2 linked regions of the Blastococcus saxobsidens DD2 genome follow. The protein of the gene in region 2 interacts with the protein of the main gene of each other region in a pairwise test. Links are inferred from orthologs where the notes say so. Each region holds a gene or a part of one and is shown on either strand. Other genes may lie near its edges.

The links.
Region 1: the proteins of BLASA_RS14310 (region 2) and BLASA_RS16510 interact in binary tests that used the Escherichia coli proteins (3 or more experiments, as listed by UniProt). The link is inferred for Blastococcus saxobsidens DD2 from one-to-one orthologs.

Annotation. Positions count from the first base shown.
Region 1 is NC_016943.1:3,484,058-3,498,700, forward strand. The notes cover bases 9,109-12,108. They hold BLASA_RS16510 (ABC transporter permease), read right to left. Parts: upstream 11,209-12,108; coding sequence 10,009-11,208; downstream 9,109-10,008. Other genes in these bases: BLASA_RS16505 (substrate-binding domain-containing protein), read right to left, coding at 9,109-9,887; BLASA_RS16515 (sugar ABC transporter ATP-binding protein), read right to left, coding at 11,205-12,108. Also shown: BLASA_RS16475 (aldehyde dehydrogenase family protein), read left to right, coding at 1-1,535; BLASA_RS16480 (GMC family oxidoreductase), read left to right, coding at 1,532-3,139; BLASA_RS16485 (MFS transporter), read right to left, coding at 3,119-4,453; BLASA_RS16490 (DEAD/DEAH box helicase), read left to right, coding at 4,866-6,452; BLASA_RS16495 (sugar phosphate isomerase/epimerase family protein), read right to left, coding at 6,543-7,550; BLASA_RS16500 (Gfo/Idh/MocA family protein), read right to left, coding at 7,582-8,763; more of BLASA_RS16505, read right to left, coding at 8,832-9,108; more of BLASA_RS16515, read right to left, coding at 12,109-12,779; BLASA_RS16520 (ROK family protein), read right to left, coding at 12,923-14,086; BLASA_RS16525 (hypothetical protein), read left to right, coding at 14,251-14,643. UniProt on the Escherichia coli protein: Part of the ABC transporter complex RbsABC involved in ribose import.
Region 2 is NC_016943.1:3,011,735-3,026,377, reverse strand. Bases 11,187-14,186 are described here. They hold BLASA_RS14310 (ABC transporter substrate-binding protein), read left to right. Parts: upstream 11,187-12,191; coding sequence 12,192-13,181; downstream 13,182-14,186. Other genes in these bases: BLASA_RS14300 (SDR family oxidoreductase), read left to right, coding at 14,174-14,186; BLASA_RS14305 (nucleoside/nucleotide kinase family protein), read right to left, coding at 13,250-13,945; BLASA_RS14315 (ABC transporter permease), read left to right, coding at 11,187-12,195. Also shown: BLASA_RS23555 (DUF6519 domain-containing protein), read left to right, coding at 1-2,692; BLASA_RS14355 (IS30 family transposase), read right to left, coding at 2,589-3,791; BLASA_RS14350 (hypothetical protein), read left to right, coding at 3,818-4,135; BLASA_RS14345 (FGGY-family carbohydrate kinase), read right to left, coding at 4,323-5,711; BLASA_RS14340 (1-phosphofructokinase family hexose kinase), read right to left, coding at 5,708-6,682; BLASA_RS14335 (class II fructose-bisphosphate aldolase), read left to right, coding at 6,869-7,702; BLASA_RS14330 (AGE family epimerase/isomerase), read right to left, coding at 7,707-8,960; BLASA_RS14325 (LacI family DNA-binding transcriptional regulator), read left to right, coding at 9,207-10,343; BLASA_RS14320 (ATP-binding cassette domain-containing protein), read left to right, coding at 10,340-11,098; more of BLASA_RS14315, read left to right, coding at 11,095-11,186; more of BLASA_RS14300, read left to right, coding at 14,187-14,643. UniProt on the Escherichia coli protein: Part of the ABC transporter complex RbsABC involved in ribose import. Binds ribose. Also serves as the primary chemoreceptor for chemotaxis.

The sequences.
Region 1 (14,643 bases), 480 kb from region 2 along the record:
TGGACACGGTCACCGACGCCGCCGCGGGCACGGTCGACCGGCACGCCACCACCCAGACCTTCGAGTCGACGGCGCCGACCACCGGTGCGGTCGTCGGCGTCTTCCCCGTGCACGACGAGGCCGCCGTCGGCGAGACCGTCGCGCGGGCCCGCACCGCCGCCGAGCAGTGGGCCGCGCTGGGCTGGGACGGGCGCAAGCAGCGCCTGTCGGCCTACCGCGGCTACCTCGCCCGGCGCATGCACGAGCTGGCCGACCTCGTGTACCGGGAGAACGGCAAGCCGCACGCCGACGCGATCCTCGAGATCACCCTCGCCGTCGACCACCTCGCCTGGGCCGCCGGCCACGCCCGGAAGACCCTCGGCCTGCGCAAGGTCGCCTCGGGCATGCTCGCCGCCAACCACGCCGCCTACCTGGAGTACCAGCCACTGGGCGTCATCGGCGTGATCGGCCCGTGGAACTACCCGGTGTTCACGCCGATGGGCTCGATCGCCTACGCCCTGGCCGCCGGCAACGCCGTCGTCTTCAAGCCCTCGGAGCACACCCCCGCCGTGGGGGCCTGGCTGGCCGCCGCCTGGCGGGCCGCCGTCCCCGACGTGCCGGACGCCTTCCAGGTCGTCACCGGCAACGGCTCGACCGGCGCCGCGCTGTGCCGCGTGCCCGTGGACAAGCTCGCCTTCACCGGCTCCGCCGCCACCGGCAAGAAGGTGATGGCTGCCTGCGCCGAGACCCTCACCCCGGTGCTCATGGAGCTCGGCGGCAAGGACGCGATGATCGTCGACGACGACGCCGACGTGGTCGCCGCCGCCGACGCCGCGGTGTGGGGCGCGATGAGCAACGGCGGGCAGACCTGCATCGGCATCGAGCGGGTGTACGCGACCTCCGCGGTGTACGACCGGTTCGTCGCCGAGGTCACCGCCCAGGTGCAGAAGCTGCGCCCGGGCTCCGACGGCGAGGCCACCTACGGCCCGATGACGATGTCCTCGCAGATCGACATCGTCCGGCGGCACGTGGCCGACGCCGCCGCCGCGGGCGCCCGCGTGGTCACCGGCGGCACCGACCCCGACGCCGTCCCGGCCGAGGGCTACGTCGCCCCGACCGTGCTGCTCGACGTCCCCGAGGACTCCTCCGCCATCACGGAGGAGACCTTCGGGCCGACGCTCACCATCACCCGGGTGCGCGACGCCGAGGAGGCGCTCGAGCGGGCCAACGCGACCAGCTACGGCCTGGCCGGCGCCGTCTTCTCGGCGTCCAAGGACCGCGCCATGGACCTCGCCCGCCGGATGCGCAGCGGCATGACGTCGGTCAACTCGGTGCTCACCTTCGCCTCGGTGCCGGCGCTGCCCTTCGGCGGCGTGGGCGAGTCCGGCTTCGGCCGCATCCACGGCGAGGACGGGCTCAAGGAGTTCACCCGCGCCAAGGCGATCACCCGGCAGCGCGTGGCCCTGCCGGTGAACCTGATGAGCTTCGGCCGGCCCGAGAAGGCCGCCGACGCCCTGGCCCGGGTGATGGGCATGGTCCACGGGCGGCACCGGTGACCGAGGAGTTCGACGTCGTCATCGTCGGCGCCGGGTCGGCCGGCTGCGCGCTGGCCGGCCGGCTGACCGAGGACCCGACGCTGCGGGTGCTGCTGCTCGAGGCCGGCGGCTCGGACAAGCTGCTCGAGGTGCAGATCCCCGCCGGGCTCTACAAGGTCTGGCGGACCCGGCACGACTGGAACTACACGACCGACGAGCAGCCCGGTCTCGGCGGCCGGAAGCTGTTCTGGCCCCGCGGCAAGCTGCTCGGCGGCTCGTCCTCGATCAACGCGATGATCTACATCCGCGGCGCGCGGTCCGACTACGACGAGTGGGCCGAGCTGACCGGCGACCCGTCGTGGTCCTACGACCAGGTGCTCCCGGTGTTCACGCGGATGGAGGACAACGCCCGCGGCGCCGACGAGTGGCACGGCGTGGGCGGTCCGCTGCGGGTCGAGGACCTGCGCTCCGTGCACCCGTGGACGACGGCGGTCGTCGAGTCGGCTGCCGCCACCGGCTACCCGCGCAACGACGACTTCAACGGCGCCACGCAGGAGGGCGTCGGCCGGTACCAGGTCACGCAGAAGCGCGGCCGCCGCTGGTCCTCCGCGGACGCCTACCTGCACCCGGCCGTGGACCGGCCGAACCTGACCGTCCGCACCGGCGCGCTGACCACCCGGGTCCTGGTCAAGAACGGCCGGGCGACCGGCGTCGAGTACCGCTGCGGCGGCCGGCTGCACACCGCACGCGCCAGCCGCGAGGTCGTGCTGTCCGGCGGCGCGGTCAACTCTCCCCAGCTGCTCATGCTGTCGGGCATCGGCCCGGCCGACCACCTGCGCGAGGTCGGCGTCGACGTCGTCCACGACCTGCCGGGAGTGGGCGGCGGGCTGCAGGACCACCCGCTGGTGCCGGTCGTCTGGCACGTCCGGTCGGGGAAGTCGCTCACCCACGGCGACTCGCCGTCGGGCTACGCGCGGTGGTTCGGCGCCCGCCGCGGACCGCTCACCTCCAACCTCGCCGAGGCGGGGTTGTTCACCCGCTCGTCGCCGGAGCTGGCCGAACCCGACCTGCAGCTGCACTTCCTGCCGGTCAAGTTCTGGAAGCAGGCGGAGGTCGACCCCGACGTGGACGCCTTCACCGCCGCGGTGGTGCTGGTGGACGTGCACTCCCGCGGCTCGGTGCGGCTGCGCTCGGCCGATCCGACGTGGGCTCCGGCGATCGACGCCGGCTACCTCACCGACGACCGCGACCTCGAGGCGCTGGTGTCGGGCGTGGAGCAGGCCCGGGAGATCGCCGGCGCCGCCCCGCTGTCGGACGTGCTGGCCGAGGAGTGGTCGCCCGGCGGCACCGTGCACGGGCGGGACGGCCTGCGGCGGTCGGTGCGCGAGACGCTGGAGTCGCTGTACCACCCGGGGTCCTCCTGCCGGATGGGCACCGACGACTCCGCCGTCGTGGATTCCCGGCTGCGGGTGCGCGGCATCGAGGGCCTGCGGGTGGTCGACGCCTCGGTCATGCCGACGCTGGTGCGGGGCAACACCAACGCGCCGACGATCATGATCGCCGAGCGGGCGGCCGACCTGATCCTCGGCCGCCTCCCCGCCGCGTCAGCCACCGCCGCCGGCTGATCGGCCGGCCAGCTCCGGGGACGTCGCCAGGGCGGGCTCCGGGGGCGGCGTGGTGTTCCGGCGGATCGAGATCGACGCGGCGGCCGCGACGATGCACAGGCCGCCGGCGAGGAACCACGCCAGGTCGTAGGAGCCGGTGACGTCGCGGATCACCCCGCCGCCGAACGCGGCGACCGCCGACCCCAGCTGGTGGGAGGCGAACACCCAGCCGAACACCACCGGCGCGCGGGCGCCGAAGTGCTCCCGGCACAGCGCCAGCGTCGGTGGCACGGTGGCCACCCAGTCCAGGCCATAGAACACGATGAACGCGATCATGCTGACGTGCAACTCGGGCCCGAACAGGGGTGGCAGCAGGAACAGCGAGAAGCCACGCAGCCCGTAGTAGGCCAGCAGCAGCACCCGCGGATCGACCCGGTCGGTCAGCCAGCCGGAGAAGACGGTGCCGGCGATGTCGAAGATCCCGACGACGGCGAGCAGGCCGGCCGCCGTCGTCACCGGCATGCCGTGGTCGTGCGCTGCCGGAATGAAGTGCGGCTGCACCAGGCCGTTGGTCGACATGCCGCAGATGAAGAAGCCGAGCGCCAGCAGCCAGAACGGCCGGCTGCGCGCCGCCTCGGCCAGGCCGCGCATCGCCGCACGCGCGGCCCCGGCGCGGACCGGCTCGACGTCGTCGGCCGCCGTCCCGCCGTAGGGCGTGACGCCGAGGTCACGGGGCCGGTCGCGGAGCAGCCAGGCCACCAGCGGCAGGACGGCGAGCGCGGCCGCCGTCGTCCCCAGTGACGCGGCCCGCCAGCCCCACGCCGAGTCGATGAACGCCACCAGCGGCAGGAAGACCAGCTGGCCGGCCGCGCCGCCCGCGGTGAGGATCCCGGAGACGAGCCCGCGCCGGGCGACGAACCAGCGGCCGGTCACCGTGGCGACCAGCGACAGCGCCATGGATCCGGTGCCGAGCCCGACGAGCACGCCCCACAGCAGCACCAGCTGCCAGCTGGTCGTCATGAAGACGGTCAGGCCGCTGCCGAGCGCGACCACCAGCAGCGCGCACATGACGACCCGGCGGATGCCGAACTTCTCCATCAGCGCCGCGGCGAACGGGGCGGTCAGCCCGTAGAGCGCCATGTTGACCGCGACCGCCGCGGAGATGGTGGAGACCGACCAGCCGAACTCGTCGCGCAGCGGGTCGATCAGCACGCCGGGCACCGCGCGGAAGGCGGCGGCGCCGACCAGCGCCAGGAAGGTCACCCCGGCGACCCACCACGCGGGGTGGATCCGGTGCGGCGGCGCGCTGCGGGTGGGCGGGTCGAGCACGGTCACCACGGCAGCATGACGCACGGTGCGGCCGCGTCCCAGGCACCGGGATGCCAGATTCCGCACCGTTCCCGCCGTCCGACGGCGGACCTCACCGCGCGGTCCCCGTCCTCACGCTCCAGCGCGAGGTCGGCGACCGGACGGTGAGGTCGGCAGGGGAGGCGCGACTCACCCGATGTGACCTGTCACTCCCCCGATGTCGGACCAGACCGGGGCCCGGTCTGGTTGAGTACTACGTACCGGCGCCGCCCTCGCTCATCCGGAGCGGCAGGAATCGACGTCGGGCTGAGGCTGCGCCACCTTGGTGCGCCCGGCTGACCGACGTCTCGCCAGCTGCGAGCCCGCCTGCTCCGCGCAGGTGCCGGCGCTCGCGCTCGCCGAGGGAGTCGTGCGGCCACTCGAGCGTCGAAGGACTCCATTGACCTCCACCCAGAACACCCCCGCCACCTCCGAGACCCCCCGCCGTCGTCGCGGCGGCCGCGGCCGCGGCGCCCGCCCGGCCGGCGAGCAGCAGAACCAGCAGCAGGCGGCCACCGTGCCCACCGCGCCGGTCGTCCCGGTCGGCGCCGACGCGACCGTCCTGCCGACCGACAGCACCTTCTCGGCCCTCGGCGTGCCCGCGCCGATGGTCGAGGTGCTCTCCGCCAGCGGCATCACCGCGCCGTTCCCGATCCAGGTCGCCACGCTGCCCGACAGCCTGGCCGGCCGTGACGTGCTCGGCCGCGGTCGCACCGGCTCGGGCAAGACCCTGGCCTTCGCCATCCCGCTGGTCGCCCGGCTGGCCGCCTCCGGCACCCGCCGGCAGGCCAAGCGCCCCCGCGCGCTGGTGCTGGTCCCGACCCGCGAGCTGGCCAACCAGGTCTTCGCCGTCGTCGACCCGCTGGCCCGCGCCCTGGGCATGTCGGCCACCACGATCTTCGGTGGTGTCGGCCAGAACCCGCAGGTGCAGGCCCTGACCAAGGGCGTCGACATCGTCATCGCCTGCCCGGGCCGGCTCGAGGACCTGATCCAGCAGGGCCACTGCGACCTGGGCTCGATCGAGGTGACGATCCTCGACGAGGCCGACCACATGGCCGACCTGGGCTTTCTGCCCGGCGTGAAGCGGATCATGGACCGGACGCCGAAGGTCGGTCAGCGGATGCTGTTCTCGGCCACCCTCGACAACGGCGTCGACGTGCTGGTCAAGCGCTACCTGAGCAAGCCGACCACGCACTCGGTCGACCCGGCCGTCGCACCGGTCAGCACGATGACCCACCACGTCTTCCACGTGCAGAGCGCCGACAAGGGCGAGGTCGTGCGGCTGCTGGCCGCGGGGCTGGGCCGCAGCGTGCTGTTCACCCGCACCAAGCACCAGGCCAAGAAGCTCGCCAAGCAGCTCACCGCGTCGGGCATCCCCGCCGTCGACCTGCACGGCAACCTCAGCCAGAACGCCCGCGAGCGCAACCTCGAGGCGTTCAGCAACGGCTCGACCCGGGTGCTGTGCGCGACCGACATCGCCGCCCGCGGGATCCACGTCGACGACGTCGCCCTGGTCGTGCACGTGGACCCGCCGACGGAGCACAAGGCCTACCTGCACCGCTCGGGCCGTACCGCTCGCGCCGGCGCCGGTGGCACCGTCGTCACCGTGACCACGCCCGACCAGACCGGCGAGGTGCGCACCCTCACCCGCCAGGCCGGCATCAGCCCGATCGTCAGCCAGATCCGGCCCGGTGCCGCGCAGATCGAGGAGCTCACCGGCCCGGCGGCGCCCTACGTGGAGCCGGCTCCCGCGCCGGAACCGCAGCCGCAGGGTCAGGGCGGCGGCGGCGGTCGTCGTCGGGGCGGCTCGGGCCGCGGGTCCTCGGGCGGCGGCTCCCCGAAGGCCGCGTCCTCGGGCGGCTCACGCGGGGGCTCCGGCTCCGGGCGTCCGTCCGGCCCGGCGCGGACCCGCGCCGAGTTGGCGGCCCGCGCGGGATCGTCGTCGGCGGCGTCCTTCAGCGCCCACTCCCGCCGCGGCGGCCGCTGACCGGTTCCTGGCTCAGCATGAGGGGTCCTGGCTCACTGTCCACGGTGAGCCAGGACCCCTGTTGATCAGGTCACCTGATCAACATGCGGGTCAGTTGCCGCTGGAGAAGGCCGCGTCGAACGCCGCCGACGGCGGGTCGAACGCCATCCGCCGCACGAACTCCAGCGCCTCCGGGGCTCCGATGAGGCGATCCATGCCGGCGTCCTCCCACTCCACCGAGATCGGCCCGTCGTAGCCGATGGTGTTGAGCATCCGGAAGCACGCCTCCCACGGGACGTCGCCGTGGCCGGTGGAGACGAAGTCCCAACCGCGCCGCGGGTCGGCCCAGGGCAGGTGCGAGCCCATCCGGCCGTTGCGCCCGTTGCCGACCTGCTTCTTCGCGTCCTTGCAGTCGACGTGGTAGATCCGGTCCTTGAAGTCCCAGATGAAGCTCACCGGGTCGAGGTCCTGCCACACGAAGTGCGACGGGTCCCAGTTCAGCCCGAACGCCTCCCGGTGGCCGATCGCCTCCATGGTGCGCACCGTCGTCCAGTAGTCGTAGGCGATCTCCGACGGGTGCACCTCGTGCGCGAACTTCACGCCGACCTCGTCGAAGACGTCGAGGATCGGGTTCCACCGGTCGGCGAAGTCGCGGTACCCGTCCTCGATCATCGACTCGGGAACCGGCGGGAACATCGCCACGGTCTTCCAGATCTTGCTCCCGGTGAACCCGACGACGACGTCGACGCCCAGGTTGCGCGCCGCCCGCGCGGTCAGCTTCATCTCCTCCGCCGCCCGCTGCCGGACGCCCTCGGGGTCGCCGTCGCCCCAGACCCGCGGGTGCACCATGCCGCGGTGCCGCTCGTCGATCGGGTCGTCGCAGACCGCCTGGCCGTTGAGGTGGTTGGAGATGGCCCACACCTTGAGGCCGTGCTTCTCCAGCAGCGCCAGGCGCTCCTGCACGTAGGAGTCGTCGTTCGCAGCGCGCTCGACGTCGAGGTGGTCGCCCCAGCAGGCGATCTCCAGGCCGTCGTAGCCCCACCCGGAGGCCAGCCGGCACATCTCCTCGAACGGCAGGTCGGCCCACTGGCCGGTGAACAGGGTGACGGGACGGGGCATCAGGGCTCTCCTCGCAGAACGGGTCCGGAAGTCATCGGGGGATCGGGGTCCAGACGGAGTCAGCGGTGGCGCTGCGTTCCACCGCGTCGAGCACCCGCTGGATCTGCAGACCGTCGGCGAAGGAGGGGCTCGGGTCCTCCCCCGTGCCGATGGCGGTGACCAGGTCGACGACCTGGTGGGTGAAGCCGTGCTCGTAGCCCAGCCCGTGCCCGGCCGGCCACCAGGCGCCCACGTAGGGGTGCTCGGGCTCGGTGACGACGATCCGGCGGAAGCCGCCGACCTCGGCCGGTTCGCTGCCGTCGAAGAAGTGCAGGACGTTCATGTCCTCGAAGTCGAAGGCCAGGCTGCCGGCCGATCCGTTGATCTCGATCCGGATGGCGTTCTTGCGACCCAGGGCGAACCGGGTGGCCTCGAAGACGCCGACCGCGCCGCCGGTGAAGCGGCCGAGGAACACCGCCGCGTCGTCCACGGTGACCTGCCCGGTCTCGGCGCCGCCGACCCCGCCCAGCTTCCCGGTCTCCGCGGGCAGGGGCCGCTCCGTCACGAAGGTCTCCAGCAGCGCGCTCACCCCGGTCAGCGCCTGCCCGGTGATGTGCTGGGTCAGGTCGACGATGTGCGCGCCGATGTCGCCCAGCGCGCCGGAGCCGGCCTTGTCCTTCTCCAGCCGCCACGACATGGGCGCGGCCGGGTCGGCGATCCAGTCCTGCAGGTACTGCGCCCGGACGTGCCGGATCTCCCCGAGCCGGCCCTCGGCCACCAGCCGGCGGGCCAGCCCGATCGCCGGCACCCGGCGGTAGGTGAAGCCGACCATCGACCGCACGCCGCGGGCGGCGGCCTTCGCGGCGGCCTCGGCCATCGCCTCGGCCTCGGCGACGGAGTTGGCCAGTGGCTTCTCGCAGAGCACGTGCTTGCCGGCCTCGAGCGCCGCGATGGCGATCTCCGCGTGGGTGTCGCCGGGGGTGCAGACGTCGACCAGGTCGACGTCGTCGCGCTCGATGGCCTGGCGCCAGTCGGTCTCGGTGGCGGCCCAGCCGAGCCGGCCGGCGGCCTCGGTGACGGCCGACCGGTTGCGTCCGGCGAGAACCGCCAGCCGCGGCTCCAGGGGGAGGTCGAAGAAGCGGGGGGCGGTGCGCCACGCGTGGGAGTGCGCCGCACCCATGAACGCGTAGCCGATGAGGCCCACGCCGAGGGGCGGGCGGCCGGGGGATGTCATGGGGGCTCCTCGGGAGTGCCGGGGCCGCCGGGCGGCGGGGGGGCCGCCCGGCGGCCCCGGTCAGCGGGTCAGGATTCGAACGCGTTGTCGAGGTACTGGTCGACGTTCTCGGCCGTGACGACCGGCGCCGCCAGCATGATCCGCTTCGGCACGCCCTGGGACACCAGGTCGGACATGCTCTTGTCCTGGGCGATCAGGCGGGCCAGGGAGATGCCGTCGGCCGCCTGGGTCGACGGGTAGATGACCGTCGCCTCGAGCACGGAGTCCCCAGACTGGATCTCCCGCATGGCGTTGGCCGAGCCGGCGCCGCCGACCATGAAGAACTCGTCGCGGCCGGCGTTCTCGATGGCGGCCAGCACGCCGACGCCCTGGTCGTCGTCGTGGTTCCAGATGGCGTCGATCTCCGGCGCGGCCTGCAGCAGGTTGGCTGCCGCCTCCTCGCCGGACTCGACGGTGAACTCCGCCGCGACCCGGTTGTCGACGTCGAGGCCGCAGTCGGCCAGGGCGTCGGCGAAGCCCTGGCTGCGGTCCTGGGTCAGCGGCAGGGAGTCGATGCCGGCGATCTCGGCGACGACGGCGTCGGGCTGGTCGCCCAGGCGGGAGCAGACGTAGGTGCCGGCCGAGACGCCCATGCCGTAGTTGTCGCCGAGGATCGTCGACCGGGACGCGAACGGGCTGGAGAACTCCCGGTCGACGTTGATCACCGGGATGCCGGCCTCCATGGCCTCCAGGGCGACCGGGGTGAGCGCGGCGCCGTCGAAGGGCAGCAGGACGATCGCGTCGACGCCCTCGTTGATGAACGTCTCGACCTGGGCGATCTGGGTGCTGACGTCGTTGGTGCCCTCGGCGACGGTGAGCTCGACGTCCTCGTACTGCTCGGCCTGCTCGCGGGCGGCCTCGGTGATCGCGGCCATCCAGCCGTGGTCGGCGGCCGGGGCGGAGAACCCGATGCGCACGGTCTCGCCGACCTCGTCGTTGGAGCTGGCGACGGCGTCGGTGTCGGCTGCCCCGGTGTCCGCGGGCTCGTTGCTCGTGCAACCGGCCAGCAGCGCGCCGGCGCCGATGAGCGCCACCGCGGTCTGGGTGGTCAGGCGCCTGGTCGGGCGCCGCCTCGCTGCGGTCATCTTCTCTCCTCGGTTCGCCCCGGCGGCGGTGCCAGGGGTCGGGGTGGTGCGCCGCGGACCGGCGGTCCGGCGGTCGGTGCGACCGGGTGCAGGGCGCCGGGGCGCCCACGCCCGGCCGGGTCTAGGGGCGGTCGGTGGTGCCGCCGGGACGGGCGCCACCGGGACGGGCTCCGCCGGGCGCCCCGGGTTCGCTCGTGCCGCCGGAGACCGATCCGGCCGGCGTGCCGGGTGCGGCGCCGGCACCGGCACCGGAGGACGAGACGCCGCCCGCCTTCCGGCGGAAGCTGAACCCACCGGTGGCCACCCGCTGCTGGAGCAGGACGGCGAGCACGATGATCACGCCGCGGGCGACGGCCTGTGCCGAGCTGGACAGGTTGTTGAGCGTGAAGACGTTGCCGAGCGTGGTGAAGATCAGCACGCCGAAGACCGTGCCGACGATCGTGCCGCGGCCGCCGATGAGCAGCGTGCCACCGATGACGACGGCGGCGATGGCGTCGAGCTCGTAGAGCAGGCCGTGCGTGGAGGTGCCGGTCGTCGTCCGGGCCACCAGCATCACCGCGGCGATGCCGCAGGTGACCCCGGACAGCACGTACAGCCAGACGGTGTGCCGCTGCACCCGGATGCCGGCCAGCCGGGCCGCTTCGGCGTTGCCGCCGACGGCGAAGGTGCGGCGGCCGAACGTCGTCCGGTTCAGCAGCACCCAGCCGGCCCCCGCGACCAGCGCGAAGATGATGACCAGCGTGGGCACACCGAACACGTCGCCGTCGAAGAAGGCGTGGAAGGCCTGGTTGTCCAGGATCTGGGTGCGCCGGTTGGAGATGATCTCGGCGAGGCCGCGGGCCGCGGCGAGCATCGCGAGGGTGGCGATGAAGGCGACGATCTTGCCGTAGGCGATCACGATGCCGTTGACCAGGCCGGCACCGGCGCCGACCAGGATCGCGGTGAGCACGATCACGATCCAGTGGAAGTCCTGGGCGATCGCCTGGGTGGCCAGCGTCGTGGCCCAGACCGACGACAGCGCGACCAGCGCCCCCACGGAGAGGTCGATCCCGCCGCCGATGATCACGAAGGTCATGCCGACGCTCACCACGCCGATGACCGCGGCCAGCCGCAGGATCGTGAGCACGTTGTCGATGTCGACGAACCGGTCGGGTGCGGTGGCCGCGCCGACGGCGCACAGGATGCCCAGGGCGATGACCAGGCCGAGGTTGCGCCCGATCGGGCCGGACAGGAAGCCCGATCCCGAGCCGTTGCCCGGCCCGCGGCCGGCGGCCGGCGAGGTGGCGCCCTCCGTCACGGTCGCGGTGCTGCTCTCGCTCATGCCACGTCTCCTTCTCCGGCGGCGCGCGACCGGGCGGCCGCCTTCTCCATGACCAGGTCGAGCACGCGGTGCTCGTCGAGCGCGGACGCGGGCTGCTCGGTGACGACGGAGCCGTCGGCGATGACCAGCACCCGGTCGGCCAGCCCGAGCACCTCGGGGATCTCGCTCGACACGACGACGACGGCGACCCCGCGGTCGGCCAGGCCGCGGATCAGCGCGTAGATCTCCGATCGCGCGCCGACGTCGACACCTCGGGTGGGCTCGTCGAGGAGCAGCACGCGGCAGTCGCGCAGCAGCCACCGGGCGAGCACGACCTTCTGCTGGTTGCCGCCCGACAGCGTGCGCACCTCACGGCTGACGTCCGCCGGGCGCACGTCCAGCGCGTCCACCTGCTCCTGCGCCGCCTGCTTCTCCGAGCGGCCGGAGAGGAAGCCCGCGCGGGCGAACCGGCGGAGGCTCGAGATGCTGATGTTGCGGGCCACCGAGTCGCCGAGCAGCAGGGCCTGGCTCTTGCGCTCCTCGGGGGCGAGTCCCAGCCCGGCGGCCACCGCGGCGGCGACGTCCCCGGGACGCAGCCGGCGTCCGGCGACCCGCACCGTGCCCGCCGTCGGCTTCCGCGCGCCGCAGATGGTCTCCAGGATCTCCGACCGGCCCGAGCCCACCAGCCCGGCGAGCCCGACGATCTCGCCGGGCCGCACGGTGAAGGAGACGTCGGCGAACCGGCCGCGCAAGCCCAGGTCCTCGACCTCCAGCAGCGGCTCGCCGTCCCGGGGCGCGGACGACCGCTCGGGGAAGACGTACTCGATGTCCCGCCCGGTCATCAGGGTGATGACCTGCCGGGTCGGCGTCTCGCGGGCGGGCAGGCCGGTGGCGACCGTGCGGCCGTCCTTGAGGACGGTGATCCGGTCGCCGACCTGCCGGATCTCCTCGAGCCGGTGGGAGATGTAGACGACGGCGACACCGTCGGCGGTCAGCTCCCGGATCACGCCGAAGAGGCGCTCGACCTCCTCGTTGTCCAGCACCGCCGAGGGCTCGTCCATGACGATGAGCCGGGCGTCCTGGGACAGCGCGCGGGCCATGCTGACCATCTGCTGCGACGCCGCCGACAGCGAGCCGAGCTCGGCGGTGGGCCGGATCTCGGGGTGCCCGAGCCGCGCGAGCAGGTCCGCGGTGGCGCGGTTGGCCGACGCCATCCGGGCGAGGCCGAACCGGGCGTGCTCCCGGCCGAGGAAGACGTTGTCGGCGACGGTGAGCCCCGGGACGAGGTCGAGCTCCTGGTAGATGGTGGCGATGCCGCGCGACATCGCGGCCTGCGGGTCGCCGAGCGTGACCGGCTCGCCTTCCCAGCTGATCGTGCCGGCGTCGGGCTGGTGGGCGCCGGCGAGCACCTTGATCAGCGTGGACTTGCCGGCCCCGTTCTGGCCGAGCAGGCAGTGGACCTCGCCGGCCCGCACGTCGAGGTCGACGCCGTCGAGCGCACGCACCCCGGGGAAGGTCTTGACGATCCCGTGCATCTCGAGCAGCGGCGCTCCGCTGCGCGAGCCGCCTCCCGGCCCCGGTCCATCGGCCACATCGCCACCTCGAGACTTTTGCTCAGTCTTGACCATTAGTCCGTTGAGGCAGCAACCTATGTGCGCGGTCACAGGGGGTCAAGGGTGGTGCGGCGGGGTTACCGAACCGAGACCATCACACTGCGATCCGGAGGATCGCAATGTCATCGCGCCAGGGCCTGGACGGAGTCCTCGTCGAGGAATTCCTCGATGGCCATCAGGGCGGCACCGACGCGTCCGGACAGGTCGGGAGCCTCGCTGACGGTGACCTCCAGCGCCCGGGCGGCCAGCGGCATGGACCGCCGGTAGACGGCCTCCCGGATGCCGGCGAGCAGCGGCACACCGGCCTGGGCGACGCCGCCGGTCATGACGATGCGGTGCGGATTGAAGAAGTTGACCAGCGAGGCCAGCACGGTGCCGATCGTGCGGCCCGCATCCCGGACCAGCCCGAGCGCGACCCCGTCGCCCTGCGCAGCCAGCCGCACCACCTCGCGCACCGTGGCGACCGGCAGCCCCGCCGCGACGGCGTCCCGGAGCAGCGCTCCCCCGCCCGCGATCGCCTCCAGGCAGTTGTCCTGCCCGCACCGGCAGACGACGGTGCGCCCGTCCGGCTGCGCGACGTGGATGTGCCCGATGTCGCCGGCGCTACCCTGCGCACCGCGGTAGACCCGGCCGTCGACGATGATCCCGCAGCCGATGCCGGTGCCGACCTTCACGACCAGCACGTCCTGCACCGATCCGGCGACGCCCATCTCCCCCAGGGCCATCACGTTCACGTCGTTGTCGACGTAGACCGGGCAGTCGTAGCGCCCGAAGGCGCTGGGCACCGGGTAGTCGTGCCAGCCCGGCATGATCGGCGGATGCGAGGGCCGGCCGGTCGAGAACTCGACCGGCCCAGGTACCCCGACGCCGACCGCGCACACGTCGCCAGGGGTGAGCCCGACCTCGGCCAGCACCTGCTGCGCCAGCCGGTCCACCTCCGCCAGCACCGGCCCGGGCCCGTCGGCGATGTCGATGGGATGACCGACGGTGCCCAGGATCTGGGCGGACAGATCGGTGACGGCGACGTCGACGCTGGTCACCCCGAGGTCGACCGCCAGCACGCATCCTGCCCGGCTGTTGAACCGCAGCAGGGTCGGGGGGCGCCCGCCGGTGCTCCAGCCCCGGCCGCCCTCCTCCAGGAGGTTCGCCGAGATCAGCTGGTCCACCCGCGCACTCACCGTGTTCCGGGATGCGCCGGTCAGCGCCACGAGGTCGGCGCGGCTGCGCGCGCGGCCGGTGCGCACGTGGCGCAGCAGCACGCCGGCCGAGGCAGAGGTGGACGCCACGCCGTCATAGTGACACGCGCGAGGCCCGACCTCGGGGCACGTGGACCGATGGGGGGAGACCACCCCTCGCCTCCCCACGGTTGGGCGCGGGTGCACGGGGCACTGCTCGACAGCTGCGCGGACCGAGCGCTGCACGCACTCCGTCGACCAGAGAGGTGGTCCCCGTGGGCCTGCCCATCACCCTGTCCGAGATCGCCCCCCGCATCTCCGCCGGCGCGTTCATCCTCAACAGCGGCCTCGGCAAGCGCGGCGCCGACGAGGAGGCCGCCGCCGGCATGCACGGCTTCGCCGCCGGCACGTACCCGTTCCTCGGGAAGATGGAGCCGAAGCAGTTCGCGCAGGCGCTGTCGACGGCGGAGATCGCCATCGGCGCCGCACTGCTGACGCCGTTCGTGCCCACGGCCGTAGCGGGCGCGGCGCTCACGACGTTCTCCGGCGGGCTGCTGGGCCTCTACCTGAAGACCCCGGGCATGCGGAAGGAAGGCAGCCTCGCTCCCACCGAGCAGGGGCTGGCGATCGCCAAGGACAGCTGGCTGCTCGGCATCGGCATCGGCCTG
Region 2 (14,643 bases):
GACGCCGGACGGGTTCCGGATCGCCCTCGCGGGGGGCAGCCTCGCGATCGGCCACGGGCGTGCCTACGTCGACGGGATCCTGGCCGAGAACCACGGGGCACCGCCGGAGGTCTGGCGTCATGGGTTGGCCGAGCCCGCCGGCACCGCGCCGGTCGCCTACACCGCGCAACCGCACCTGCCGCAGGCGCCCGCGCTGCCGGCGTCGGGACGCTACCTGGTCTACCTGAAGGTGTGGCGCCGTGAAGTGACCGCAGTCGACGACCCGAGCCTGGTCGAGCCGGCGCTGGGCATCGACACCACCACCCGCCACCGCACCGTCTGGCAGGTCAAGGCGGTACCGGTCCCGGGCGGCTACGTGCCCGGCTCGCCGTTCCTCACGCAGACCTGGTTCGAGGCCGCGGAGCCGCCGGCCACCGCCCGACTGAGCGTCGGCACGGCGACCGTGGAGACCGACCCGGACCCGTGCCTGATCGCGCCCACCGGCGGTTACACCGGCGTGGAGAACCGGCTCCACCGGATCCAGGTGCACACCCCCGGCCCGGCCGGGACCGCCACCTTCGTGTGGTCCCGGGACAACGCGACCGTCGCGGCCCGCGTCGTCTCGGTGCCCGCCTCCCTGGACCGCGTGGTCGTCGACCGGCTCGGGCACGACCAGGTGCTCGCCTTCCACGAGGGGGAGTGGGTCGAGCTGCTCGACGAGACCCGCGAGCTCGCCGGGAGGCCAGGGGTGCTGCGACGGATCAGGACCCCGGGCGGCATCGACTCCGACACCGCGACGATCGTGTTCAGCACGTCGCTCGGTGCGGGCGACTTCGCGCTCGACGCCCAGGGACGGCCGGTGGCCGGGAGCAACCTGCGGATCCGCCGCTGGGACCAGGGCGGCACCCTGCTGGACGAGGCCGGCAACACCGTGCCCGACGCCGCACTGGCCAGTGGGTCGGTCACCGTCCCCGCCCCCGGCACCAGGCTGGTCCTCGAGCACGGCATCACCGTCGGCTTCAGCCTCGACCCGGCCGGCGGGACCTTCCGGACCGGCGACCACTGGCTGGTCCCCGCCCGGACCGCCGACCCCACCGGGCACGAGACGACCGCCGAACCGGCACTCGGGATCCACGCCCACTACGCCGGCCTGGCCGTCGTCGACGGCGGCGCGGTCGTGGACGTACGCCCGGTCTTCCCTCCGCTCAGCGGGCTGGACAGCCTCTGCTACGTGGCCGGTGACGGTCAGGAGGTCACCCCGGACACGCTGGCGCCGGCGCCGGTCCTGCTGCCGGTGGCGCCGCGGGTCGGCGTCGCCCGCGGACCGATCCCGGTGCCGGGTCGGCCGGTCCGGTTCACCCTCACCGGAGCGGGGTCGGGCGGGCTCGACGGCGGCACTGGTCCGGTCACCGTCCCCACCGGCGCGGACGGCACGGCCGCGGTGGCCTGGGCGGTCGACCCGTTCGTCCCCCAGACACTGGAGGCGCGGCTGCTCGACTGGTCCGGCGCCCCGATCGGCCTGCCGGTCCGGTTCAGCGCACGCACCAGGCTCGCTTCCGGCGTGGCCTACCAACCGGGCGCTTGCAGCGACCTGGCCGGGGTGGCCACCGTGCAGGAGGCGCTGGACACGCTGTGCCTGCGCGGTGGCGGCGACGGCAACGACTGCTGCGTGAGCGTGGGGGAGGGGGGCGACTACGCCACGCTCGAGGAGGCGCTCCGCGACCTGGCCGACCGGCGCCGCGGCATGGCGTGCGTCCGCCTGCTTCCGGGCCTGCACGAGTGGGCGGGCGCGGACGTCGACTACCTGCGCCATCTCGACCTGCACGGCTGTGGCGCGGTGTTGGTGCTGCACGCACCCTTCCGGGTGGTCAAGGCCGAGGAGGTCGAGCTGAGCGACCTCGACCTCCTCGGCACCGAGGAGCTACGGGGGGAGATGGTGCGGTTCCTGGCCTGCCGCCAAGTGGTCTGCCACGACCTGCGGGTCCGCACCCAGAGCCCGGAGATCCCGGTGCTGGTCCGCCTCACCGGGTGCGGCGCCTCCCGGGTTCGAGACTGCGAGATGACGGCCTCGGCGTCGCGCAGGGACGGCGTCGGGCCCCGCTTCACCGGCCCGGTCCGCACCCTGCTCGAGGCTGCCCGGGACGACGACCGGGACGCGCTCGAACGCATGGTGGCCACCAACCGGCGCGCTGCGGTCCTGCGTCGAGAGGCTGCTGCGGCCCAGCTGGAGCAGTTCGTGCGGTCGCGCCAGGTCGAGCTCGACGGGCGGCTGGCCGAGGCGCTCCTGCGGAGCGCGGAGCTGATCCGGGCGGGTGGGTCGCTGGAGGAGTTCGTCGAGCTGCTGCCCGAGCTGCGCGAGACGGCCCTGCACCTGGACGCGGTGGCGGGCCTGGCGCGGGCGGCGCTCGCGGTCGAGGAGCCCCACGGGCCGGTGTGGATCGCCGGCAACGACCTGGTCGGCGGCATCAGCCTGTACGGCGTGGCCTCCCCCGACCGGATCGAGGAGCTGGAGGCCAGCCTGGAGAACCTCGTCGAGGAGTCCCGGAACCCGCCCGAGGTCAGGACCGGCCCGGCGCGGTTCGACCTGCACGAGAACCGGCTGGGCGGATTCAACTGGTCGACGCAACACCGGCTAGTTGATCATCAGACAATAGTCGAGCGAGTTCCTCGGCCGGAGTGTGGAAGCCGAGGGTCTTGCGAGGGCGGCCGTTGAGCTTGTCGGCGATGGCGTCCAGGTCGGCGGCGCTGTGCCCGGACAGGTCGGTGCCCTTGGGCAGGTACTGGCGCAGCAGGCCGTTGGTGTTCTCGTTGCTGCCGCGCTGCCAGGGGCTGTGCGGATCGCAGAAGTAGACCGGCAGGTCCGCGGCGATGGTGATCTCGGCGTGCCGGGCCAACTCGATGCCCTGGTCCCAGGTCAGCGTGCGGCGCAGCGCGACCGGCATGGTGGTGATCTTGGCGGTGATTGCGGCGGCGACGGCTTCGGCGCCGTGATCGGCTGGCAGATGCAGCAGCATGGTGAACCGGGTGGTGCGCTCGACCAGCGTGCCGACCGCCGAGCCGCTGTCCTTGCCGACCATCAGGTCGCCCTCCCAGTGTCCGGGCACCGCGCGGTCGGCGACCTCGGCGGGCCGCTCGGAGATCATCACCTTGTCCTTGATCCGCTCACGGCGGCCATCGGCTCGCCGCCGCGGCTTGCGCAGCGCCCGGCCGGTGCGCAGGCAGACGGCCAGCTCACGGCGCAGCGCACCCCGGCCTTGCACGTAGAGGGACTGGTAGATCGCCTCGTGGCTGATGCGCATGGACTCATCGTCGGGGAACGCCAGCCGCAGCCGATGACTGATCTGCTCCGGGCTCCACTGCAGGTGCTCGAGCTTGTCGGCCACCCAGTCGCGCAGCACCGGATGCTGGGTCAGCTTGGCCGGCTTGGGCCGGCGCGCCCGGGCCTCGGCGCGGGCCTGGGCGACCGATGCCTTGTAGCGGCCGGCCGGACGGCGCGTCAGACAGCCGCGAGCGAGTTCCCGGCTGATCGTCGAGGGGCTGCGCTCCAACCGCCGGGCGATCTCGCGGACGCCCAGACCGGCCGCCCGATCCAGCGCGATCTCCTCACGCTCACTGACGGACAGATAGCGGCCGTTGGGCTCGGCCAGCTGCACAGGGGGTATGCCGCCGGCCTCGACGAACCATCGCCGCCCGGTGCTGCCGGTGACCCCGACGGCTGCCGAGGCGTCCTCGGTCGAGGATCCCGCGGCGATCAGCTGCCAGAACCGCCGACGCACCTCCTGCGGCAGCGGTACATGTCCCGTTGCTCCCATCGACACCACCCCGTCTCATCGAGGTGTTGCGTCGACTCCTTGAACCCAAGCTGGCCTGGTTGCTCATCGGGCTCGAGGAGGGGCGGGAGCGCCCGGAGATCGTCGCCGTCGAGAGTGCCCGGGTCGGGAACAACGCGGTCGACGGCGGCCCGCTCGAGCTGCTCGCCGGCCGGGTCAGCCTGTCTGGCAACGACGTGAGCGGGGTGGGCAAGCTGGCAGGGGTCGTGCACGCGAACAAGGTCTCCGCAGTCGGGAACGTGGCATCTCGTGCGGGCGCCACCCTGGTTCTGTCATCAGCCTCGCGGGCGGAGGTGGCCAACGTCGACCTCAGCCTGGCGCCGTGATCCCTCATCGCTCAGCATGGGCCGGCGGGGCTGCGGCGCACCACCGTCGAGTGCCCGGCCGTCGATGCGCGCCATGGAGACTGCCGGGGCTGCTGGTGGCAGTGCGACGCGGGTAGACCCGGTCCGCCGGCGACGGCTCGACGCTGATGTCGGTTGAACGACTCCCGGTGGCGGGTGCCGGCGCAGATCAGCCGAATGCGAGCCGGTACTGCTCCCGGCGCGCCGGAAGCACGTCCGGGTCGGGACGGCGTCGAGGGACCGGTGGGGGAAGGGTGCCGGTCACCGCCCGCACGGCCAGGTGCGCGGCCCCCAGCGCCGTGGCCTCCTGTGCGTCCACGAAAGCGGCAACGCCCTCCCCGATCGCCCCGCGGATCTCCCGCCAGGCGGGTGACTCCGTCGGGCGGCCTGCCAGCAGGCGCTGGACGACGGCCCGGCCGGCGGTCCGGCTGAGGTGGCGGGTGAGGTCCCGGGACGCCACCGCGGTGGTCTCCATGAGGGCACGCAGCAGCGTCGCGGCGCGCACGTCGAGCGGCACGTCGGTCAGGGACAGCCGGCGGTCGGCAGAAATCTCCCCGCGGACCCCGCCACTGCCGACCGGCTCGTCGCCGAGGAGGTCGTCCAGCGGCGTGGCCGGGTCCAGACCCAGCAGCCGGGTCCAGGACAGGTACAAGGCTCCCGAGGGCAGCGCGGCGTGCAGGTAGAACAGCCCGTCGGTGACGAAGCAGCCGACCTCGCTGCCCGTCGTCGCCGCGGGGTCGAGGGAGTCGGTCACCAACAGGTGGGCCTCGGAGGTCCCGGCCGAGATGAAGAGGTCGCCGGGGGAGCGCGCGCCCGCGGCCAGGGCCCCGCAGAAGTGGTCGTGCCCGCCACTGACCAGGGGAACGCCGGGCGCGACGCCGAACTGTTCTGCCACCTGGGCACCGAGCTCGCCGACCACGGTGCCGGAGGGCACCAACCGGGGCAGGGACAGCCCGCCCATCCCCACCACGTCCAGCCCCTCGGGCCGCCAGGACCGGGTGGGTGCGTCGAACAGCCCGGTGCGGGACGCGTGCGAGTGATCCATCACCAGGTCACCGGGGCCCAGGGAGGACAGCAGCCAGCTGCCGAGGTCGGTCAGTGTCGCGGCGTCCCGCGCCTGGACGGGGCGGGCTCGCGACCACCAGGCGAGCGTGTGGACGGTGTACTCCGGATGGCGGAGCCCGGTGACGGGGGCGCGTCGGTCCAGCTCGGCGGCGAGTTCACGCGCGGCGTCCTGCCCGACGCCGGAGAACCAGGTCGGAACGTCCCCGACCGGCCGAGCCGCGGCGTCGAGCAGCACCGCCTCCTCGCCGACCGATGTGACGGCGATGCCGCCCAGCGCGGCGCGCGCCTCCGGACCGGCCTCGCCGAGAGCGCGCCGGGCGGTGTCGACGACCACGTCCCTGATCGCCTGCGGGGAGTGGACGGCGACGCCCCCGACCTCCCCCTGGGGCGTCGGTGCGGCGGCCGAGGCCAGGAGGGCGACGCCGTCCGGTGCGAGCAGCACCGCCTTGGTGCGGGTCGTGCCGACATCGATGCCGAGGAAGGTGGCGCTCACCTGCCGACTCCCGGAACGGCGCTGGCGACCGCGTGTGCGCGCAGCTCGTCGACCTCGCTGGGTCCGCTGAGGTCCGGTTCGAGCCGGGCCGCGTTGGCGGCCCCGGCGGCTGCACCCGTGCGCAGTGCCGACGCCCGATCGTCCCCTCGTGCCAGGGACGTGACGAAGCCCGCCAGCATCATGTCGCCGGAGCCCGTGGCGTTGACCAGGGACACGGAGGGACTCTGCACGTCCCATCCCTCGGTGGCCGAACGGTAGGACAGGCCTGCGGAGCCACGGGTGACGACGACCGCCCCCACCCCCGCATCGAGGGCCAGCCCCATCAGGACCGGGAGGTCCACCGGGTCGGCACCGGGCGCGGTCAGGCCGGCGTCGGCGCGTAGTTCGTCCTCGTTGACCTTCAGCACGTCGGGGGCCGATCGGACGGCCAGGGCCAGTCCCGGCCCCGAGGTGTCGACGACGGACAGGACACCGCGACCGCGCAGCGCGGTGACGCACCGCGCGTACAGGTCCGCCGGGGCACCACGCGGCAGGCTGCCCGTGCAGACCACCAGGTCTCCCGGCCGGACCGCCTCCACCAGTCCGTCCACCAGCGCGGCCACCTCCGTGGGGCCCACCTCGGGCCCCGGCTCGTTGATCACGGTGGAGGCGCCCGAGGCGCTGTCCACGATCACCGTGCTGACCCGGGTCTCCCCGTCGATCAGGACGTGCCGGTCCTCGATGCCGAGCTCCCGGCAACCCGCCGAGATCTGCGCGCCCACCGGGCCGCCGACGAAGCCGTGGAGCGCGGCCCGGCCACCCAGCCGCACCACGCCGCGGGCCACGATCATGCCCTTGCCGCCGGGCCGGCTGACGACCTGCGTGGCGCGGTGGACCTCCCCGACCAGGAGCCGGGGGACCACCTGCAGCCGGTCCTGCGCCGGGTTCGGGCTCACGACGTGGACCGTCGGGCCGGTGGGACGTTCGTGCACGAGTCCTCCTGGGACAGGTCGGTGATCAGCGCCTGCGCAGCCGAGCAGGCTGTGGACCGGCTGCTACGTTCGCCGCCGGGCCGAGGGTGCCGGGGAGGCGACTCCCCGGCACCGCGCAGGGCCCGCCTGCCAGCCCCGGGCACGGCCCGGACGCTGCCGGGCGACGACCGACCCGAGGAGCACTCCGTGCCACGCGCAGCACTGACCGACGTCCTGGCCGCGGCCGCGCACGACCGCAGCGGCCTCGGCGCCTTCAACGTCATCCAGGTGGAGCACGCCGAGGCCATCGTGGCCGGCGCGGAGGCGGCCGGCCGGCCCGCGGTGCTGCAGGTCAGCGAGAACGCGGTGCGCTACCACGGCGCCCTCGCGCCGGTCGGCAGCGCCATGCTCGCCATCGCCGACGCGGCCGCCGTCCCGGTCGTGGTGCACCTGGACCACGCGACCGACCTCGAACTGGTGGTGCAGGCCCTCGCGCTCGGGTTCACGTCGGTGATGTTCGACGGCTCGACCCTGCCGGTCGAGGAGAACCTCGCCACCACTCGAGGTGTCGTCGACCGGGCGCACGACCGCGGCGTCTCGGTCGAGGCGGAGATCGGCGAGATCGGGGGCAAGGACGGCGTCCACGCGCTTGGCGTGCGCACCCGGCCGGAGGACGCCGCCCGGTTCGTCGAGGCGACCGGGATCGACGCGGTCGCGGTCGCCGTGGGCAGCTCGCACGCGATGATGACGCGCACGGCGCGGCTCGACCTGGACCTGATCGCCGCCATCCGGACCGCCGTACCGGTGCCGCTGGTGCTGCACGGATCGTCGGGCGTCCCGGACGACCACTTGCGTGAGGCGGTCGCGGCCGGGATGACGAAGATCAACATCTCGACACACCTGAACGGCATCTTCACCCGGGCGGTCCGCGAGGCCCTCGCTGTCGACCCCTCGCTCGTCGATCCCCGGAAGTACCTCGGGGCGGCCCGGACGGCGACTGCGCGGGAGGTCGAGCGGCTGGTCCGCCTGCTCGCCGGCTGACTGCTCAGTCGTCACCGAGCTCCTGCCGGAGGGTCGCCGCCAGCACCGGCGCCAACGGTAGTTGCGGCAGCAGGGTCGCCTGGTAGGCGTGGTAGACGTCCGGCTTGCCCGACCACACGGGCGCCGCGTCCCCGACGGGGAGTTCGTGCACCCAGCTGCCGCGCTCCCGGTCGATGAAGCGGGTCGCGGCCTCGTCCCAGAACGTGCGGTACCAGCGCTCGTAGTCCGCGTCGCCGGTGCGCGCGACCAGCGCGGCTGCCGCGCCGATGGCCTCGGTGAGCACCCAGTGCAGCCGGGAGGCGACGACCGGCCGGTCCTGCCAGTCCAGGGTGTACACGAAGCCGGATTCGCCGTCGGGCGCCCAGCCGACCTCGACGGCGGCGTCGAACAGGCTGCGGGCGTCGGGCAGCAGCCAGTCGGGGGCGTCGGCACCGAGGGCGGCCTCCAGGTGGAGCAGCAGTCGTGACCACTCCAGCCAGTGGCCGGGGGTGGAGCCGTAGGGGCGGAACTTGTCGTTCCTGCGGTCGTCGTTGTAGTCGGGGAGCGGTTGCCACTGCGGATCGAAGTGCTCGGGCAGGCGCCAGCCGTTCGTGCGGGCCGCCTGGTGCACGAGCCGCTCGGCGATGCTGAGCGCCCGCGTGAGCCACCGGTCGTCGCCGGTGACGGCCGCTGCGGTGAGGAAGGCCTCGACCGTGTGCATGTTGCTGTTCGCGCCGCGGTACGGCTCCGCCTCCGACCAGGTCCGGTCCCAGCTCTCCATGCACCGGCCCTCGCCGCCCGACCAGAAGTGCCGTTCGACCACGGAGAGCGCCTCCTGCAGCAGCTCCGCGGCCCCCGGCCGACCGGCGGCGGTGGCGCTGGCGGCGGCCAGGACGACGAAGGCGTGGTCGTAGGCCGACTTGTCCGTGGCGGCCGGCGCGCCGTCGGCGGTCAGCGACGAGAACCACCCGCCGTGCTCGGCATCCCGGAAAGGGCCGGTCAGCGCGGCCAGCCCGGAGTCGACCAGCGGACCGGCACCGGGGCGCCCGCGCAGGCAGGCGAGGGCGAAGACGTGCGTCATCCGGGCGGTGATCCACAACTGGGGCGGCTGCCCGGGATCGGGGCGGCCCCCGTCGTCGAGCCAGGCGAATCCCGTCGTGGTGCCGGCGGCGGCCTCGGCGAAGGCGAGCAGCCGCTCTCCCTCCCCGTCCAGCCAGGCGCGGTGGGCGGGCAGCGAGGCCCAGGAGCCTGACTGCGGGGAGTCACCGGTCGTCGTCATGGTCCTCCTCGGGGGGTGGCCGCACCGGCCGGCCGGAGCGGTCAGTGGATCGACACTAGCTGGCTGCAGCAGTCAGGTCTCGGGCAGATATCGATGGCTTGACATCGATGACAACGCGGTTGTTGCATGACCCAGGTCACTCGTCGACCGATCCCCGACCCGCAAAGGTGCATGCCGTGCCCGTTCCCGCTCCGACCGGACGCCCGCTGGGCGACGTGCCGGCGGGAGTGCCGCGGGGCGGCAGTCATGCGTGAGCGCGTCACGCTGCGTGACGTCGCCCGCATCGCGGCGGTCAGCGCCAAGACGGTGTCCCGGGTGGTCAACGGGGACGCGCACGTCACTCCCGGTACGCGGGCACGGGTGCAACAGGCGATCGCCGATCTGGGCTTCCAGCCGAACCTGGTTGCCCGGTCGCTGCGCGTGGGCCGCACGGACGTGGTGGGACTGGTCGTCGAGAGCCTCGCCGACCCGTTCTTCGCCCGGCTCACCAGCGCCGTCGAGCAGGCGGCTCACGAGCGGGGCCTGGCGGTGATGGTGTCCAGCGTCGGCAACCAGGAGCCGGAGCGGGAATCGGTGATCGTGGAGAGCCTGCTCGTCCGGCAGGTCGCCGGCCTCATCGTCGCCCCGATGGCGCAGAGCCACACCTATCTCGCCGGAGCGGGCCGGCGGACGCCGATCGTGTTCGTGGACCGGCTGCCGGAGGGGATCGTCAGCGACGCCGTCCTGGTCGACGACCTCGCCGCCGGGGAGATGGCGACCCGCCACCTGCTCGACCACGGCCACCGCCGGGTCGCCTTCCTGGGCTCCGAGCTGCGCAACCCGACGACCCGGCTGCGTCTGGCCGGCTACCGCCGGGCGCTGGCCGCACGCGGCCTGGCCGACGGCGGGTCGCTCGTGGCCGTGGATGCCGGATCGGCCCGTGAGGCCCGCGCGGCGGCCGAGCAGCTGCTCGCCGGCCCCCGGCCGCCCACAGCGATCTTCTCCTCCAACATGCGTTGCTCGCTGGGGCTCGTGCCGTTGCTGCACGGCCTCGGGCGCACCGACGTGGCGGTGGTCAGCTTCGACGACTTCCCGATGGCCGACTCGCTCGTCCCGGCGGTCACGGTCATCGATCACGATCCCGAGGTCATCGGCCGCGCCGCCGCCGAGCGACTGTTCCGCCGGCTCGACGACCTGGACGCCCCCGCGGAGACGGTCACGGTGCCCGTCCGCCTGGTGCCTCGGGGTTCCGGCGAGCTGCCTCCGGCGGGATCGGGACGGCGTCGGCCGCACGACCAGGACGTCGTCCTGGCGCAGGACGGATTGCAGGACATGGTGCGCCACGGAGCAGAAGGGAGAGCGTCGACCATGACGTCGCTGCACGCACAGGAGGGGCCGCCATGACCCCCGCCCTCGAGGCACGGGGCCTCCGGCGCGAGTTCGGGCACGTCCGTGCCCTCGACGGCGCCGACTTCGACGTCGACCCCGGCGAGGTGGTCGCCCTCATCGGCGACAACGGCGCTGGGAAGAGCACCCTGGTCAAGGCGCTGTCCGGATCGCTCGCCATCGACTCGGGCGAGCTGTGCAGCGACGGGAAGCGGGTCACGATCGACACCCCGGCCGCTGCCCGCTCGCTGGGCATCGAGACCGTCTACCAGGACCTCGCGCTCGCCCCGCACCTCGACCCGGTGCAGAACATGTACCTGGGTCGGGAGGTCATGCGGTCCGGCCTGCTGGGTCGGCTGGGGTTCATGGACCACACCGAGATGAAGGAGAAGACCGAGCGGGCGTTCGCCGACCTCGGGGCGACGGTGCGCGACTTCAGCGCACCCGTCGGCGCGATGTCCGGGGGGCAGCGGCAGCAGATCGCCGTCGCGCGAGCCGCCGCGTGGGCCAGCCGGGTGATCTTCCTCGACGAGCCCACCGCGGCCCTCGGCGTCGTGCAGACCCGCAACGTGCTCGATCTGATCCGGCGGGTGCGCGACCGCGGCATCGCCGTCGTCCTCATCAGCCACTCGATGCCGCACGTGATCGAGGTGGCCGACCGCATCCAGGTGCTGCGGCTGGGCCGGCGGGTGGCGACCTACGACGCCAAGAAGACCTCGATGGAGGAACTGGTGGGGGCCATGACCGGCGCAATCAGCCAGGAGGCGGCATGACCACCGCGACCGAGCCGGAGCAGGACGCCGCATCCGCCGAGGAGGAGCGGCCGAAGACCCCGCTGCAGCGCCTCGTGGGCGCCCAGGCGTTCCAGATCCTCGGCGTGCTGCTCATCCTGATCGTGCTGTTCAGCATCGCCGAGCCCGACGCGTTCCTGTCGGTGAACAACTTCCGCAACGTCGTCGTCAACGTCTCGATCCTGGCGATCATCGGCGTCGGGATGACGTTCATCATCATCACCGGGGGCATCGACCTGTCCGTCGGCAGCGTGCTGGTCTTCAGCGGCGTGGTCGCGGCCAAGGTCATGGCAGCCCTGGGTGGGCAGGGCGTCGGCGTGTCGATCGCCGGTGCCCTGGCCGCCTGTGCCTCGGGCACGCTGTGGGGCCTGTTCAACGGCGTGGTCGTCGCCCGCCTGAAGGTGCCTCCGCTGATCGTCACCCTCGGGACGCTCGGGATGGCCCTGGGCGCCGCACAGATCCTCACCGGCGGCATCGACCTGCGTGGCGCCCCCACGGTGCTGACCGACACGATCGGGTTCGGGCGGCTGTTCGGCCAAATCCCCTACCTGTCGCTCATCGCGCTGCTGGTCGTCGTGGTCGGCGCGGTGATCCTGCACCGCACCCGGTTCGGCCGCTACACCTACGCCGTCGGCTCCAACGACGAGGCCGCGCGACGGGTCGGCGTCAAGGCTGACCGGCATCTGATCCTCGTCTACACGCTGGCCGGCTTCTGCGCCGGACTGGCCGGGATCCTGAACCTCGCCTTCTTCTCGTCGACCACGATCGCCGGTCAGTCGAACACCGCGCTCAACGTCATCGCCGGTGTCGTCATCGGCGGCACGAGCCTCTTCGGCGGGATCGGCACGATCGCCGGCACGGTGATCGGCCTCTTCATCCCCGCCGTCCTCCAGAACGGCTTCGTGATCATGGGCGTCCAGCCCTTCTGGCAGCAGGTCGTCGTCGGTGCGTTCCTCATCGCCGCGGTCTACGTCGACCAGGTCCGCCGCGCTGCGGCAACCCGCGGAGCGCGCAGCCGCACGTCCTTGTTCTCCCGGTTCTCCCGCCCCTCAGGGGCACGTCGAAAGGAAGCACAGTGAACAGAAGCATCACTGCCAGGATCGCCACCGTCTCCGCACTGGCCCTCGGCCTCGCCGCGTGCGGCGGTGACGACGCCGGTGACGGTGGCGCGGGCGGGGGCGGGGGCGGCTCCGAGGCCTACGAGGTCGCCTTCGTGCAGGGCGTCGCCGGCGACGAGTTCTACATCACCATGCAGTGCGGGATCGAGGCGGCGGCCGAGGAACTCGGCGTCGAGGTCACCACCCAGGGCCCCCAGCAGTTCGACCCGGCGCTGCAGACCCCGATCGTCGACAGCGTCGTGGCCAGTGCGCCGGACGGGCTGCTCATCGCCCCGACCGACGTGACCGCGATGGAGCGCCCGATCCAGGCGGCTGCCGACGCCGGGATCACCGTCGGCCTGGTCGACACCACCCTGGAGGACCCGTCCATGGCGGTCACCGAGGTCGCCTCGGACAACCTGGGTGGTGGGGCCGCGGCGTTCCAGGCCATCCAGGAGGCCAACCCCGAGGGCGGCAAGGTCCTCGTCGTCGGGCACGAGCCAGGGATCAGCACCAATGAGTTGCGGATCCAGGGCTTTCTGGAGGCGCTGGCCGAGGACCCGAAGTTCACCGCCCTGCCCACGCAGTACGCGGAGAACCAGGTCGCCGAGGGCGCCCGCATCGTCACCTCGACGCTGCAGGCCCACCCGGACCTGGTCGGGATCTTCGGCACGAACCTGTTCGCGGCGGAGGGTGCCGCAACGGGGCTGCGCCAGGCCGGCGCCGAGGAGCAGGTGACCGTCGTCGGCTTCGACGCCGGCCCGGCCCAGGTGGAGGCGCTGGAGAACGGCACCGTGCAGGCGCTCGTGGCCCAGCAGCCGGCCGAGATCGGCCGGCAGGGCCTGGAGCAGGTCGTCGCCGCGCTGAACGGTGAGGAGCCCGAGGCCGAGATCCAGACCGGCTTCACGATCCTCACGCAGGAGAACCTGGCCGAGAACCAGGACGCGGTGTACCAGTCCGACTGCTGATCCGCGGCGCCGCACGACGCCCCGTCCCTCCTCGAGAGGGGCGGGGCGTCGCGCGTCCGTGCCCGGGTTCAGCCGGCGACGTCGGCCCCGGGCGTCTCCGGGACGTCCAGGTGGACGACGAGGTCGGCGCGCGACCGCGACGTCTCGACGGTGCGGCCGTTGCGCCCGTCGACGGAGCGCACCCAGTCCTCGGCCGCCTGCGGCTCGTGGCCGTAGGACCGCCGCCGCCGGACCAGCCGCCGCTCCCGCACGTCCGGCGGGACGTCGATGTACCAGACCTCGTCCAGGCAGGTGCGCACCGCCGACCAGCCGTGCTCCGCCAGGAGCAGGTAGTTCCCCTCGGTGAGGACGAGGGGGGTGTCCGGAGCGACCGGGACGGCGCTGCCGATCGGCTCCTCGAGGGCGCGGTCGAACACCGGCGCGTAGACCGGCACGGCGGGCGGCGTCCGCAACCGGCGGAGCAGGGCGACATAGCCGTCGACGTCGAACGTGTCCGGCGCGCCTTTGCGGTCGCCGCGTCCGAGGCGCCTGAGCTCCACGTCGGCGTAGTGGAACCCGTCCATCCCGACGAGGGCTGCGCGGGCACCGAGCGCACCGAGCAGCGCCGCGCACAGGGTCGACTTCCCCGCGCCGGGCGCCCCGGTGATCCCCAGGATGCGCCGGGTGCCCGGACGCGCCAGGACGGCTGCCCGGTCGACCAGTTGCTGCAGCGTCGCCCGGACGACCGGCGGAGAGCCCCCGCTGGGCGGAGCCTGCTCGTGCACCGTCCACGTCCTCTCGATCCGGCTGCCGGCTGCCGGCTGCGGCGCGGGGTGGCCGCAGCGGGGCCACGGGGGACGGTAGAGACGGTTCGGCGGCGCCGTCAACGCGGGCGGGGGACCGCCCATGTCACCGGTGACATGGCGGTCAGGATGTGGTTGCATCGGTCGGCGGACCGGCGCTCGTGCGGCGGTGCACGACCGCGATGGCACCTGCCGAGGAGATGCGCTTCCATGACCGACTTCGACGGCCGCACCGTGCTGGTCACCGGGGCCACCGGCGGCATCGGGGGGGCCACGGTCCGCCGGCTCCTGGCCGCCGGCGCCGACGTCATCGCCAGCGGCCGTTCGGTCGAGTCGCTCGAGACGCTCGCCGCCGGGACGGGTGCCCGCCCGCTCGCGTTCGACCTCACCTCCGAGGACAGCGTCCGCTCGGCGCTCGAGGGGCTGGACCTGTGGGGCGTGGTCAACTGCGGCGGTTTCGGCGGGGAGATCGCCACTCCGATGGAGACCGACATCGACGTCTTCGACAAGGTCATCAGCGTCAACGCCCGCGGTGCGCTGCTGGTCACCAAGTACGCCTCCGCGTCGATGATCCGGCTGGGTCGGGGCGGTGCCATCGTCAACGTCTCCAGCCAGGCGAGCCTGGTGGCGCTGTCCGGCCACATCTCCTACGGCTCCTCGAAGGCGGCGCTGGACAACAT